Regions from separate parts of the Exiguobacterium sp. UBA1053 genome, predicted to be linked through region 1. Evidence: riboswitches for the same ligand, from Rfam matches in the RefSeq annotation. Region 1 holds a riboswitch; the other holds the start of a gene.

Region 1 (7,542 bases):
CTGAAACCACTAAGGCTGCCGTCGCGATCGATGCTAGAAAACGTTTCATGTTAAGAATTCCTCCGTTTAAATGTAGTGTGTTGCGTCCGTAAGTTATATGATGAAATCATTAAGTGTGTGATTAAGCAGTCTACCTTACAACTGTGTAAGAATTTTGTCTGCAGGAATATCTTAGCACGAGCACACTTGAAAACGTTTTTTCAGTTAGAAGACAAAACAGATGCTTTTGTAACATAACTGAAATAATATCCTTGAATATTACAAAGTAAGAAACGCAGAGGATTGTTAACGACGAATTCAAAAAAATATGATACCTTTAGTTCACGAATAAAATTACATACCTCCTGATGTATGTATGGAAGTATGCTGAATGCAGTTGAATTTATAAAGAATAGGTGAAGAACATGCCAACAACTGATAAAAAAGATAAACCAGAACGTTCCTATACACTGGCTCAATTGAGCCAACTGACATTAAAAGAACTCTATGAAATCGCAAAGACGAAGAATGTCCCACAATACCGGGAAGCCCGTAAACGCGAGTTGATGTTCAAGATTTTAAAAGCACAGGCTGAATCGACTGGTCTTTATTTCCTCGAAGGGGTACTCGAAGTCATCCCTGGCAACCCACAAATGCAAAACGATGGTGGCTTTGGCTTCCTTCGTCCTATCAATTATTCCCAATCCTCTGAAGATATTTATATCGCAGCATCTCAAATCCGACGCTTTAATCTACGTAATGGTGATGTCGTCACAGGTAAAGTCCGTCCGCCGAAGGAAAACGAACGGTTCCAAGGATTACTTAGCGTGGAAGCCGTCAACGGTGAAGCACCGGATACAGCCCGTAACCGTCTATTCTTCCCGGCACTGACACCGATCTATCCGGATCGTCTGATGCGACTTGAGACAGAACCACGCCATCTATCCGTTCGTGTCATGGATATGATCGCACCGGTTGGGTTTGGTCAACGTGGTTTGATCGTCGCACCGCCAAAAGCAGGGAAGACATCACTCCTCAAAGAAATCGCAAACTCGATTCAGGAGAATCATCCGGATGTCGAACTGATCATTCTCTTGATTGATGAGCGTCCTGAGGAAGTAACAGATATTGAGCGCTCGGTTCCGGGAGCAGATGTTGTCAGCTCGACGTTTGACGAAACACCAGACAACCACGTCCGGATTTCTGAGCTTGTCCTCGAGCGTGCGATGCGACTCGTCGAACACAAGAAGGATGTCGTCATCTTGATGGATTCGATCACACGTCTAACACGGGCCTATAACTTAACGGTACCACAAAGCGGTCGGACGCTCTCAGGGGGAATTGACCCGGCTGCGTTCCATAAGCCGAAACGGTTCTTTGGGGCAGCGCGAAACATCGAACACGGTGGTAGTTTAACGATTCTTGCGACAGCACTCGTTGAGACAGGATCACGCATGGATGACGTTATCTATGAGGAATTCAAAGGGACGGGTAACATGGAGTTGCATCTCGATCGTAAGTTATCAGAGCGTCGGATCTTCCCAGCGATCGACATTCGGAAGTCGGGTACACGGAAGGAAGAACTCTTGCTTCCGAAAGAGCAACTCGATGCGCTTTGGACGATTCGTCGGACGATGAACGAGTCGAACGAATTCGTTGATACGTTCCTACGGAAGATTCGCGATACGAAAAATAATGAGGAATTTTTCGTCGAACTCGAGAAGGAAAAGAAGAAGGCGGTCCGACGCGCACCGGTAAAACCGCGTACCGTCAAGAAGGAAACGACGACGGAAAAATAACTATTGCGACGCGCAAAAAAATCGTTTAGTATAGGAAGGTAACTTACTCTGGCTCAGCAAATGAACCAGGGCGGAAGGAGAGAAATCAACCATGAAACAAGGAATTCACCCTAACTACAACAAAGTAGTATTTATGGATTCAACGACTGAGTACAAATTCTTAAGCGGTTCTACTCGTTCTTCGAACGAAACGATCACTTGGGAAGATGGTAACGAGTACCCACTCATCCGTGTGGATGTGTCTTCAGACTCGCACCCATTCTACACAGGTCGTCAAAAGTTCAACGCGGCAGATGGTCGTGTCGATCGCTTCAACAAAAAATACGGCCGCAAGTAATCACTTGTCGGTTCTTAAAAAAACAGCCTGCCTCCATTATGGAAGCAGGCTGTTTTTGTATAGACTGAATTGTGAACGATACGCGAGATAGGTCTTCAAGACGAAGGAGAAGGCGATTCCACCGGCAATTCCGATTAAATACGGCATGACTTCCGGATGTGCCAAGATATAGTCCATGACTTTGTGGAACGAGAGGTGACGACCGACGAAGTAGCCGGCGCCTAAGAACACGCTGATCCAAATCAACGCACCTGTATACGCATAACTCGCAAACACGCGAAACGGCATTTTCGAGACACCTGCAAAAAAGGCAGAGAGTTGGCGGAGACCAGGTATGTAGTAACCGATGATCAAGACCGATTTTCCGTAACGACGAAATCCGGCTTCAGCGGAAAGAATATGCTTTTCTGAGATACGCATTTTCGGCCCGACGCGGTGTAATAGCGGCATACCGAGTTTTAATCCGAGTAAATAGCTGATCGTCATCCCGATACAACTGCCGGCGTAAGCGGCGAGGATCGTACCGACGAGTGGTAGATTGCCTTGATGCATCCAAAAACCGGACAGGACGAGCAGGGTCTCATCAGGAACCGGCAATCCCACGATACCACCTGCGAGAAGGACGGAGAGACCAAGGGCACCATATTGGTGCAGGATGTCATGTAAGAGATGATGAATCGGGGACACCTTCTTTCGTGAAAGTCTTCTTCTTCAGTGTACAGGAAATAGGGGACGGTTGGAATGAAAGGACAAAAATTCTAGGTAAAGAAAAAATGAATTTTGATTTCCGGAAGTCAACCCTTTTTCTCGATACCGTTTCGGGCTATACTCGTTAAAGTGACTATTTTTAGAGGACGGTGTCGGACGATGATGCATGTAATAAATCAGTACGGCTGGATCGAAGTAATTTGTGGCAGTATGTTTTCCGGGAAATCGGAAGAGTTGATTCGTCGTGTCAGACGGGCGCAGTACGGCAAACTGCCCGTTCAAGTATTCAAGCCGGCAATCGACGACCGGTACCATGAAGAGCATGTCGTCTCTCATATCGGCAACTCCGTCGTGGCGATTCCGATGGCGACGAGTCGCGATCTCTACGCAGCAGTAGCAGAGGAAACACAAATCGTCGGAATCGATGAAGTTCAATTCTTTGATGATGAGATCGTACAAGTCATCGAAGCACTTGCACAAGACGGAAAACGCGTCATTTGTGCAGGCCTTGATCAAGATTTCCGGGCAGAGCCATTCGGCAAGATGCCGGAATTACTGGCGCGCGCAGAATTCGTGACGAAGCTGCAAGCCATCTGTCTTTCGTGTGGTGATCCGGCTTCCCGGACACAACGGTTGATTGATGGAAAACCAGCGAACTACGATGATCCGATCATCCTAGTGGGCGCTTCAGAATCGTATGAGCCACGGTGCCGCCATTGCCATGAGGTGCCTGGAAAGCCGAAGCCGCTCCAATCGGTGCAGCACCAAGAAAATTAAAAAAGACGTACCGATCGCGGTCGTCCTTTGATGTAACAGCTATTCGCTTTTAAGTGAATAGCTGTTTTTTTTATTATCCCGTTTCCTGTGAGAACCGGCTTGAGCGTTCGATAAAGCGGATCGTCTCACGAACGATCAAATCCTGATCATGATCGAGGGTCGCGACGTGGTACGAGTTCAGTAAACAGTAGCTTCGTTTATCATTCGTTCCGATGTGCTGATGCAGATAATCCGAGCTCGACGGCGGGACGACGTGATCGGTCGCCGAGTAGAGAATTAATGTCGGCAGAAGGATTGATCCTAAGCGTCCTTTCGTTTCATCCATCAGACGGACGAGTTCGAACGCACAACGACTTGGAACGAGGTCATAGATGATTTCGAAAGCAGACCGTTTGATGTCCGGTGCCCCTTCCGGTAAGTACTGTGGACCGTCCTCGAACGAAAGTGCTTCATAGGATGGAACGGAAAGTGCGGCATTGATCGTAATGATGCCGGCAAACGGAATGCCGTCAGCAGCGAGTGACAGTGCAAGCGTCGCACCCATCGATTGACCGATGACGAAGACTTGATCGCATGTTTCTTGTAAACGTTCATAGCCGTCTTGCAGGCTTTGCTTCCAACATCGAGCAGTCGATTGTTCAAACTCGCGGACGTTCGTTCCATGTCCGCGTAAGCGCGGGGCATAGACGGTAAAACCTTCAGCAGCGAATGCCTCACCGACGTCGCGGACACTTTGCGGAGTGGCATTAAAACCATGACAGATTAGAATACCGATCGGTCCACCTTGAAAATAAAACGCTTCAGCACCAGTCAATACAGGATAGTTCATCATTACTATTTTTCCTCCATTCATGAAAAAAACTCGTCGACGTCACTGCTTGGACGCCCACGAGTTTTTCACCGTATCATCCAAAGCCGCGCTTTGCTGGTCGGAGCACCTTACAGATTGCAGGTTGCCGTGAAGTCATAGAGCCAGGTCTCTCGTTCACTCTTGATAAATATCATATTGGAATTGTCGGATTAATCATTGAAACGATGGTAGCACGACCGAAAATGCCTTGTCAAATCGTTCTAGACGAATCGTGATTTATTCTTTCAGCTAACTCATAACTTATGACTCAATCGATATGCGCCAAATGGATTATTTTTGCAAAGTTGGTTGACTTTTAAAGGTTCGACCCGTAATGTAAAAATTAGTTTTACGACATAAGCAACAACGCAACAACACACATACGAATTTCATACCGCAATACTTATCCAGAGAGGTGGAGGGACTGGCCCTACGAAACCTCGGCAACAGACTCATTATGAGCACTGTGCCAATTCCATCAGACAGATGTCTGAGAGATGAGTGGAGTGGATTCTGCCACTGTGCGGATCCAGGTCTCTTCTTGTTTCTCAAGAAGGGACCTTTTTTGTTGAATGAAGGGGGAAAACGGAATGATTGCATTTCATCAAGTCAAAAAAACGTACGTCACGAAAGATCAGACGATTGCAGCGCTCGACGGTGTCGACCTGACGATCGAAAAAGGTAAAATCTTTGGGGTCATCGGTTTTAGCGGTGCCGGAAAAAGTTCACTGCTCCGCTGTGTCAACCTGTTAGAACGACCGACGTCAGGAACGGTGACGGTCGATGGGGAAGATTTAACGCAACTGTCTCCGAAAAAATTACGCCAAGCAAAACAACGGATTGGAATGATCTTTCAGCACTTCAATCTGTTGAATGCGAACACGGTCTTTACGAATGTCGCAAAGCCACTCGTTCTCGCAGGCGTCAAGAAAGACGAGATTCGCCGCCGAGTGACAGAATTGCTCGATTTCGTCGATCTCGCGGACAAGGCGGATCATTATCCGGATCAATTGTCCGGTGGACAGAAACAGCGTGTTGGTATCGCCCGGGCACTCGCGACGCAACCTTCCGTCCTCTTATGTGACGAAGCGACATCAGCACTTGATCCCCAGACGACGCATCATATTCTCCAGTTATTAAAACGCATCAATGCCGAGTACGGGATTACGATTCTCTTGATCACCCACGAGATGGGCGTCATCCGGGAGATTTGCGACCGCGTCGCCGTTATCGAAGCTGGGAAGCTAATCGAATCGGGAACGGTCTTTGATGTCTTTTCAAGCCCGCAGACCGAGACGGCAAAAAACTTCGTCCGGTCCGTCATGCATGACGAGATTCCAGCATCGATTCGTCAGTTGATCGAGTCGCGAAATGCACATCCGATCTATAAGATTCATTTTCTCGGACATCACACCGGGCAGCCGCTCTTATCACAAGTCGCGAAACGTTTTGACGTCGATGTTAATATCCTGCACGGGAGCATCACAGAGTTGCAGGAGACGCCGTTCGGCACCTTGCTCGTCGAGTTGATTGGTGAGCCGGCTGAAGTAAAACGAGCGTTACAATACATCGATCAGGCACAGGTGACGGTCGAGGAGGTGCTTGCTGATGCTAGTTAACTATAGTGATATCTGGACAGCATTTTTGCAGACGATGACGATGGTGTCAGTGTCGTTACTGTTTTCAACTCTGATCGGCTTACCACTCGGTATCCTGCTTGTCGTCACGCGAAAAGGAGCGTTACTTGAAAATGTTCCGTTGTTCACGTTCTTCAACAGTATCGTCAATATTTTCCGCTCGATTCCGTTCATCATCTTACTCGTCGCGATCATCCCGTTGACGCGCTTGATCGTCCAGACGTCGATCGGAACAGAAGCCGCAATCGTTCCGCTCGTCTTTTACGCTGCACCGTACATGGCGCGTCTGATCGAGAGTTCTTTACTCGAAGTCGATAAAGGCGTTCTTGAAGCAGCAGAAGCGATGGGCGCGACACCGTTTCAAACGATTTTCCGCTTCCTCCTACCGGAAGCACTCGGTTCACTCATCCTGAACTTAACGATCGCAACAGTCGGCTTGATCGGGGCGTCGGCGATGGCAGGCGCCATCGGTGGTGGCGGTTTGGGTGACTTAGCAATTACTTACGGCTATCAACGGTTTGATACGAAAGTCATGATCATCACGGTCGGGATTCTCGTCATCTTAGTCCAAGGCTTACAGACGACAGGCAACATCGTCGCACGAAAAATCAGAAGACATTAATCAAGGGAGCGATTCAGCCATGAAAAAAGCAGTAGCAATTGGAGCAACACTCACGACGATTTTATTTGCCGGGTGCGCAGCATCAGGAGAAGACGAAAAGACGATCAAGCTCGGTGTCAGCGGTTCCGACACACAAGTTTGGGATTATGTCGCGAAAAAAGCAGAGAAGGAAGGCATCAAAATCGAGCTCGTCAAGTTCTCCGATTATGTCCAGCCGAACATGGCACTGGCTGAGGGTGAGATCGACGCCAATGCTTTCCAGACGATTTCCTACTTCAACGCTTTCAAGAAAGAACATAACTTGAAGCTATCGCCGATTGCGACGACTGTCATCGCACCGATGGGGATCTACTCAGATAAATACAAGGATGTCAAAGACATTCCAAATGGCGGAAAAATCGCTGTTCCGAACGAAGCGACGAACATGGGACGTGCCCTCTTGTTACTGCAAGAAGCAGGTCTGATCAAGCTACCGGACGACTTCGATGGCAACGGTTCGGTCGATAAGATCGTCGAGAATCCGAAAAAGCTGAAAATCGTTCCGATCGTCGCCGGGCAAACGCCACGCGTCTTACCGGACGTCGCGGCATCAATCATCAACAATGGCATTGCCGTTGACGCTGGCTTCAACCCGATCAAGGACTCGATCGTCCATGAGAACGAGACAGCAAAACCATACATCAACATCATCGCGACACGGACGGAAGACAAGAACAAAAAAGAACTGAAAAAAATCGCATCGCTGTATCAACAAAAAGATGTCGCGGCCTTCATCAAAAAAGAATATAAAGGCAGTACGATCCCGACGTTCGTTCCACTGAGCGATATCGGCG
Region 2 (7,542 bases), 200 kb from region 1:
TCGCGAACATCGTCCAAGATTTCGTCTCTGAATTGAAGACGGAAGTCAAAGGATCGAACGTTGTCGTACTCGGTGACTTGAATGACTTCCAGTTCTCGAAGACGCTTGATATCTTAAAAGGCGATAACTTGTGGAACACAGTCGATGATCTGCCGGAATCAGAGCGGTACTCGTATGTCTATAACGGAAACGCTCAAGTGCTCGACCATATCTTAATCTCGAATAACTTGAAGTCGTATACGTCGTCGGATATCGTTAACATCAACTCAGAGTATATGGAAGCAGACGGTAGCGCGAGTGATCACGACCCAGCGATCATCTCAATTCAAGGTGCAGAGACGGCCGTACCGGTCAAAGGAAAAGCAGAAGTCGGCATCTGGCGCGCTGTCCAAAAAGGAAAACATATCTTCATTGAACGAAAACTAGGACGCAACTGGGATAAAGCAAGTGAAACACATGCCGACCAACAAGGTGAATTGCTCGCACTTCGTGTTTCGCAAGGTCGTCCATACATTCAAGTGAAAACGATCAAAGGAAAAACGATTTGGCTCGAACTGTCGAATAAATATAAACTAACTGAAACAACAAAATATCAATAAATTAAAAAGCGGACTTAGCGGTCCGCTTTTTTGCGTGCTGGTATAAAAAGCGAAAGAAGTGAGAGTGTACTGATCGAGAGTGTCGAAATTAAAGCAATCGGTAGAGGGATGGCGCGGAACATATACGTGAAGTGGATCAAGATTAAAAAAAGGATGATAGCAAGACCAGGAATGAACTTCTTAGAGAGCAGCATACCCGATCCAGGAACAAGTAACTCGAAACCGAGCCGTTGATTGAGTCGGACATCTTCATGTGCATTAGCCAAGCTAAACGATACGGTCAACGCGACAAGAATCATCCAGCCGGAAAATAAGTATTGTTGAATCGGCAAAAAAGCAATGGATTCATAAATGAAATACAGTAAAACCATAGGTCAACTCCTTCATATCATTATGTTATTTGGAAAAGCATTGAAAGTTTGGCTTACGAATTCTAATGATACCGAGTCGAGAATCGGAGAGCAATCAAAAATCGTTTAGAATGAAATAAAAGAATGTTCACACATTTTAATAAAAGGGGAAAATCATTTAGTATGTGTATTAAATACTTTCAAGAATCGTTTAAACAAAAGCTTTTTTGAAATGGTAGCGCTCTCATGGAATATGTCGGATTTGTGGACGAAAGATGTGATTTAGACAAATGAGAGCCGATGACTGTTCGAAGGAATGATTTTCTTTTAAAATAAAGGTAATGAAATAGAAGGAGGCGAAACGAGGGCATGAAAAAATGGCTAATCATCGGAGTAGCAGCAGTAGCCTTTTTCGGCTACGAAAACATTCCAATGGAACAAGCAGAAGCCGATTACCCGAAAAGCGGCGGCAAGCTGATTGATCGATATAGCAGTGAGTATCCGGGATACGACTGGGAAGTCAGACGGACATCAACGGAGGAATTCGTCGCCTTGACGAAGGATGGAAAAGATTATGGGAAGTATCGTTTCAAGAACGGGGTGACGACGCAAGGCGCGGTCTTGAATAAGGATACGGAATCTTCCTTGAAGAAAAAAGGTTGGACCGCAGTGAAGTCCTATCGTAAAGGCAATACGAACTACATGTTGAATCTGGATCATGCCGCCGTCTATGAGAAGAAAGGCAATTACGTGACATATTTCTTCGATCAACATGACGGCAATAAAGTCAAAGCGACGCTTGCGATTCCAAAAGACGTCGAAGCGAAGAAAAAAGGCTTCTACGGTACGACGTCGAATGCGTTACGAACGACAGATGAGAAACTGATGCTTCGGTTGATGAACTGGGAACGAGCCGACTATAAATTAAATCCATTAGCACCGTACACGGCACTGAAGCCGGTTACACGTGGTCACAGCGAAAACATGGCGAAGAACAATTTCTTCTCGCATACGGATCCACAAGGGCGTGACCCGTTCGATCGAATGAAACAAGGCGGTATCAAGTTCATGGGAGCCGGTGAGAATCTCTCGATGGGCTATCCGAATGTCTTTGCGGCGCATTGGGGCTTGATGAACTCGAAAGGACACCGCGATAACATCCTTCAAAAGAGCTTCAAGCAGGCGGATGTCGGTGTAGCATTCCGAGACAACGCACCGTACTTCACGATTAATTTCCGAACACCTTAAATAGAAGAATGGAGGACGATATCGCTCGATGTCGTCCTCTTTTTTACGAGTTAGTTCGTTCTATACTACAGGTAGGGGGTGGAGCAGTTGAAAATACGTCAATTGACGGCAGAAGATGCAACTCGTTACAAAGCATTGCGGTTAGAAGCCTTACGAAACCATCCGGAGGCATTCGGCTCTGATTATGAAGCAGAAAAAGATCGACCCATCGAACGGTACGCAACTCGTCTTGAAAGCGAACAGTCGATGACGTTCGGTGCGTTTCATGAAAATGAACTCGTCGGTGTCGTCACGATTGTCAACTTAGAACCGGTTAAGGTGAAACATCGAGCGAATTTATTTGCGATGTACGTCACGCTACACGCCCGAAAACAGCAAATCGGACGGCGCCTCGTACAAGAGGCATTACGTACATTAAAGCAGCATCCTGTGATTGAGCAAGTCCATCTCTCGGTCGTCCGGACGAATGAAGCTGCTAAAGCGTTGTATCGATCACTTGGTTTTGAATCATACGCGATTGAACCGCGGGCGCTGAAAATCGATGATATCTATCATGATGAAGAACTGATGTGGTATCGGTTCTAACACAAAACGACCGGAATTCAAAGAGAGGTGATCTCGTTGAATTCCGGTCGTTTTTTACATCAGTTTGCCCATTCAGGTTTACTGAAGCCTTTGAATGATTTTTCGATGACTGTATTGAAAGCGTCCGATTCGACGGCTGCTTTTAAGTCTTTTGCGACTTGCTTGTCCGCATCTTTCGTTTGGACAGCGACGAGGTTACGGTATTGTTCGTCCATCGTCTCAAGCGCTAACGCATCAAGTAAGTCGAATTTCGCAGCAAGTGCGAAGTTCCCTGGAACGGCTGAAATGTCGACACTTTCGACGGCGCGTGGCAATTGAGCCGCCTCGAGTGGTTTAATGACGAGTTTCTTCGGATTCTTGACGATATCCTTCTCTGAAACGGTTAGTGGATCGACATCCGGCTTCAGTTCAATCCAGCCTTGTTCCGCAAGTAAGTTCAGTGCCCGTGCTTGGTTCGTCGGATCATTCGGCGTCGCGACTTCAGCACCTGTCTTGACGTCGTCAAGTGTCTTCGCTGTCTTACTGTATAGTCCCATCGGTGCTGTCGGAACCGTGATGAGTCCTTTTAAATCGAGGTTCTTTTCTTTAGAGAACGTCTTGAGATAGATCGAGTGTTGGAACAAGTTGGCGTCGATGTTCCCGCTACCGAGAGCGATGTTCGGTTGGATGTAATCGCTGAACTCGACGATTTCGACTTTATAGCCTTTCTTTTCGAGTTGCGGTTGGATCGCTTGTTTGACCATGTCGCTATACGGACCGCTTGTCGCACCAATCTTGATCGTCTTGTCCTTTTCATCAGCACTGCTGTCTCCACATCCCGCGAGGACTCCTGCACCGAGTAAGGCTGTTGCTAAAAAGGCATATCGTTTTTTCATGATTCCACTCTCCCTTTGTATGTATGATTAGCGTTTATCTGTTTTTCGCGCCAGTTGATTGCCAAGTGCTTGAATACTTTGAACGATGACGATGAGCACGACGATCGTCACGATCATGATGAGATTATCGTAGCGATAATAACCGAAACGGATCGCGAGGTCACCAACACCTCCACCGCCGACGATACCAGCCATCGCTGAGAAGCCGATCAAGCTGATCGTCGTTAATGTGATGCTCTGAATGATGCCAGGGAGTGCTTCCGGTAAGAGGACACTGACGATGATCCGTAATGGTTTCGCCCCACATGCTTCCGCTGCTTCGATTAGACCAGGCGGAATTTCGCGCAGTGACGTCTCAACGAGTCGCGCGAGAAACGGAATCGCTGCGACACTGAGACTGACGGATGCTGCCGTCGGACCAATCGTATTGTCGAGTAAGAACTTCGTTAACGGAATGAGGGCAACCAGCAAGATGATGAACGGTAGCGACCGGACGATGTTGACGACGAAGTCAAGGACACGGCGGACGGCAAGGTTTTGAAAAAATAATCCCCGGTCGGTGACGAACAAGAGAATCCCGAGCGGAATCCCGACGACCAGTGCAAAGGCAAGTGAAATTCCTACCATCCACGCCGTCTCGCCGAGTGCCTTCAAGAGCTCAGGTAACATCGTTTGAATACGATCAAGCCACATCCTGAATCACCTCGAGTGCATGAAGTTCCGTCGCGAGCCAGTCGAGGGCAGGAGCGATTTGGTCGGATGATCCCGTCAAGCTGACAATCAGGACACCGAAGGCGACGTCTTGAATGTAGTCGACCTTGCCGTGCAAGATGCTGACTGAGATATCGTAACGGCGGATTGCTTCTGATAACGTACTCTCACCGGTCTTCTCGCCCGTGAACTGCAAGCGGATGATCTTGCCTGGAGTTGCCTGTAAGATGCGTTCCGGCAATTCGATTTGTAATGCCGTATCGACGTAATGTTGCGTCACTGGATGCTTGGCTTGACTAAACAGGTCATAGGTTGAGGCGACTTCAACGACTTCACCTTGCGACATGACCGCGACGCGATGGCAAATCTGTTTGACGACATCAATCTCATGCGTGATGAGGACGATCGTCAGTCCGAGTCGTTCATTCAAATCCTTCAGCAGTTCAAGGATCTGTAGTGTCGTAACGGGGTCAAGAGCTGATGTCGCTTCGTCACATAACAAGACGGTCGGATCGTTCGCGAGTGCCCGGGCAATCCCGACGCGCTGTTTCTGCCCACCGCTTAATTGGCTCGGGAAGTTCGTCTCAAATCCTTCAAGTCCGACGAGCGAGACGAGTTCGCGAATTCGCTCCGGGAAATCTGCTCGTTTGACTCCAGCAGCCTTGAGCGCAAAAGCGATGTTATCCGCGACGTTGCGCGACTGGATCAATTGGAAATGCTGAAAGATCATTCCTGTCCGCAAGCGAAGTTGACGCAAATCTGCTTTTGACATCCCGCCGAGCGAGACACCGTCGACCTTGACGGTTCCTTGTGTCGGATGCTCAAGCCCGTTGATCAGGCGAAGCAATGTACTCTTACCGGCACCGGACTCACCGATGATTCCGAAGATTTCTCCTTTTTGGATCGTCAAATCGACATCCCGTAATGCGAAAATCGGGGTCCGGTCTCGAACGAACCGTTTTGTAATGTGTTTGAATTCAATCATCCGCTCATCTCCTCATACAAAAAAAGTCGCTTTTTCCTAGTAGCAGAGCAACCAGAAAAAAGCGACGAAAGTGTAAGATTTCGTAACTTATCTCTCAGAATGAAGATCATTCTGTAGGATGTGGCACCGTTCCTTACAGGTGGTTGCCGGACGTCGTTGGGCCTAATCCCTCGGTCGCTCTCGATAAGTAGTTATGCTGTTGGGATTTACTTTAACGGAAATGATTCCCATCTGTCAAATGTTTTTTCAGAATTATTCCGCAACAGGTGTCCGGAACAGGTTGAGCGTTCCGATTCGATCGACGGCTTCTTCTAGACGTTCGACGTCAGCAATCAAGCTAATCCGGACGTAGCCTTCACCGTATTCGCCGAAGAATGATCCCGGGGTCACGGCGACATGTGCTTCGTCAAGCAGGTGATCGGTGAAGCTTTGGGACGTGTAACCTTCTGGAACAGGAAGCCAGACGAAGAAGGAACCGCCCGGTCGTGGTCCACTCCAACCAATCGCATCGAGTTTCGCGAACAACGCATCGCGTCGCGTTTCATACAAGTTACTTAACTCGCGGACGCACGTTTGGTCACTCGTGAGGGCGACGGTCGCAGCATGTTGAATCGGTGTGAAGGCACTGACGTAGAGATGTTCTTGGTACGTCTCGATGCTTGAGATGACGGACGGATTACCAATCGCAAAGGCGATCCGGAAGCCGGACATGTTGAAGCGTTTTGAGAGTGAGAATAGCTCGATCCCGACGTCTTTTGCCCCTTCCGTCTGCAGGAAGCTTCGCGTCGGACCATCGAAACTGATGCCGCCGTATGCTAAGTCATGGACGACACAGATATCATGGGCATCGGCGAAAGCGACTGTCTGTTCGAAGGCTTCTGCCGTCGCGGTCGCACCCGTCGGATTACTCGGGTAGTTGAGGAACAACATCCGGGCACGCTCGACGTCCGTCGTATCAAGTAAGTCGTAATCCGGTAAGAAGTTATTTTTCTCAAGCAACGGAAGCGTGATCGGGAATGCACCAGCAAGTGCTGCGCCAGACAGGTAATCCGGGTATCCTGGATCCGGAACGATGACACCTTCTCCAGGGTTGACGATTGTCTGCGGTAAGGCGACGATACCGGCTTTACTACCGAGGAGAATCGCGACTTCCGTTGCCGGATCGATTGTGACACCGAATTCAGTCGCATAAAAGCGTGCGACGGCTTGCTTTAGAAAATCATGTCCACGAAACGGTGGATATTGAAGGTTCGTTGGCTCGTCGATGGCTTGTTTTAAGGCATCGAGAATATGTACAGGCGTCGTCTGGTCAGGCGTTCCTTGACCAAGTGTGATGACATCGTGTCCGGCAGCTTTTACAGCACCGATTCGGTTCGCGAGTTCAGCGAAGACAGGAGCAGGAAGCCGATCAATGGCGATGGATGGAGCGAAATGTTTCATGGATGAATGCCTCCTTCGTGGTATTGTCGTCAAGGATAACGAATATTCAGTCAAAAGAAAAGAACTTTTTCGAAATTCAAAAAAATTGTCGGATAAACAGGTACAGATAAGTGGAGCGGGAATAAAGAGTAGGGAGAGGAGTGGGAAGATGAAGCGAGCTAACTGGAAAGAGGCAGTCGTCTATCAAGTCTACTGGCGTAGCTTTAAGGATTCGAACGGGGATGGGATTGGTGATTTGCGAGGTGTCATCGATAAGCTTGATTACATCACTTCACTTGGTGTCGATGTCGTGTGGTTGAATCCGTGTTATCGTTCCCCGGACGTCGATAACGGCTATGATATTGCCGATTATTACGAGATCATGGAAAAAGCGGGAACGATGGGAGATCTCCAGGAGTTGATCACGGCCGCTCATGCCCGTGGATTAAAGGTCATTCTCGATTTAGTCGTGAACCATACGAGTGACCAGCATGACTGGTTCCGTCAGTCGCGAGAGCGGATTAACGATAAGGATGACTGGTATATCTGGCAGGATGGCACGAAAGAGACGCCTCCGAACAACTGGCGCTCGTACTTTGCGCCAAGCCCATGGACGTGGAGTGAAGAGCGCGGGCAGTATTATTTTCATTCCTTCGCCAAAGAACAGCCCGACTTAAACTGGGAGCACCCAGCTGTGAGGCAAGCGATCTACGATATGATGAACTGGTGGATCGCTCAAGGGATCGACGGCTTCCGGATGGATGTCATCA

Evidence for each region. A riboswitch is a leader RNA that binds a small molecule or an ion and turns the genes downstream of it on or off. The one in region 1 is predicted to bind S-adenosylmethionine.
Region 2: it holds a riboswitch for S-adenosylmethionine, as region 1 does, so the genes downstream of both, B3G15_RS12135 (methionine ABC transporter ATP-binding protein) here and B3G15_RS13040 (methionine ABC transporter ATP-binding protein) in region 1, are expected to answer to the same signal.

What each region holds. Positions count from the first base shown of each region.
Region 1 covers NZ_DCDO01000013.1:1,067,666-1,075,207, reverse strand. Annotated here, with positions in the region: gene B3G15_RS13070 (C40 family peptidase) at 1-49, opposite strand, end outside; gene rho (transcription termination factor Rho) at 405-1,778, shown strand; gene B3G15_RS13060 (type B 50S ribosomal protein L31) at 1,870-2,115, shown strand; gene B3G15_RS13055 (DedA family protein) at 2,152-2,802, opposite strand; gene B3G15_RS13050 (thymidine kinase) at 2,986-3,600, shown strand; gene B3G15_RS13045 (alpha/beta hydrolase) at 3,674-4,432, opposite strand; SAM riboswitch class I at 4,500-4,601, opposite strand; SAM riboswitch class I at 4,851-4,954, shown strand; gene B3G15_RS13040 (methionine ABC transporter ATP-binding protein) at 5,041-6,069, shown strand; gene B3G15_RS13035 (methionine ABC transporter permease) at 6,059-6,709, shown strand; gene B3G15_RS13030 (MetQ/NlpA family ABC transporter substrate-binding protein) at 6,729-7,542, shown strand, end outside.
Region 2 covers NZ_DCDO01000013.1:870,009-877,550, reverse strand. Annotated here, with positions in the region: gene B3G15_RS12165 (FN3 associated domain-containing protein) at 1-599, shown strand, start outside; gene B3G15_RS12160 (hypothetical protein) at 614-970, opposite strand; gene B3G15_RS12155 (CAP domain-containing protein) at 1,319-2,197, shown strand; gene B3G15_RS12150 (GNAT family N-acetyltransferase) at 2,285-2,782, shown strand; gene B3G15_RS12145 (MetQ/NlpA family ABC transporter substrate-binding protein) at 2,842-3,657, opposite strand; gene B3G15_RS12140 (methionine ABC transporter permease) at 3,685-4,350, opposite strand; gene B3G15_RS12135 (methionine ABC transporter ATP-binding protein) at 4,340-5,353, opposite strand; SAM riboswitch class I at 5,438-5,543, opposite strand; gene B3G15_RS12130 (aminotransferase class I/II-fold pyridoxal phosphate-dependent enzyme) at 5,606-6,793, opposite strand; gene B3G15_RS12125 (alpha-glucosidase) at 6,942-7,542, shown strand, end outside.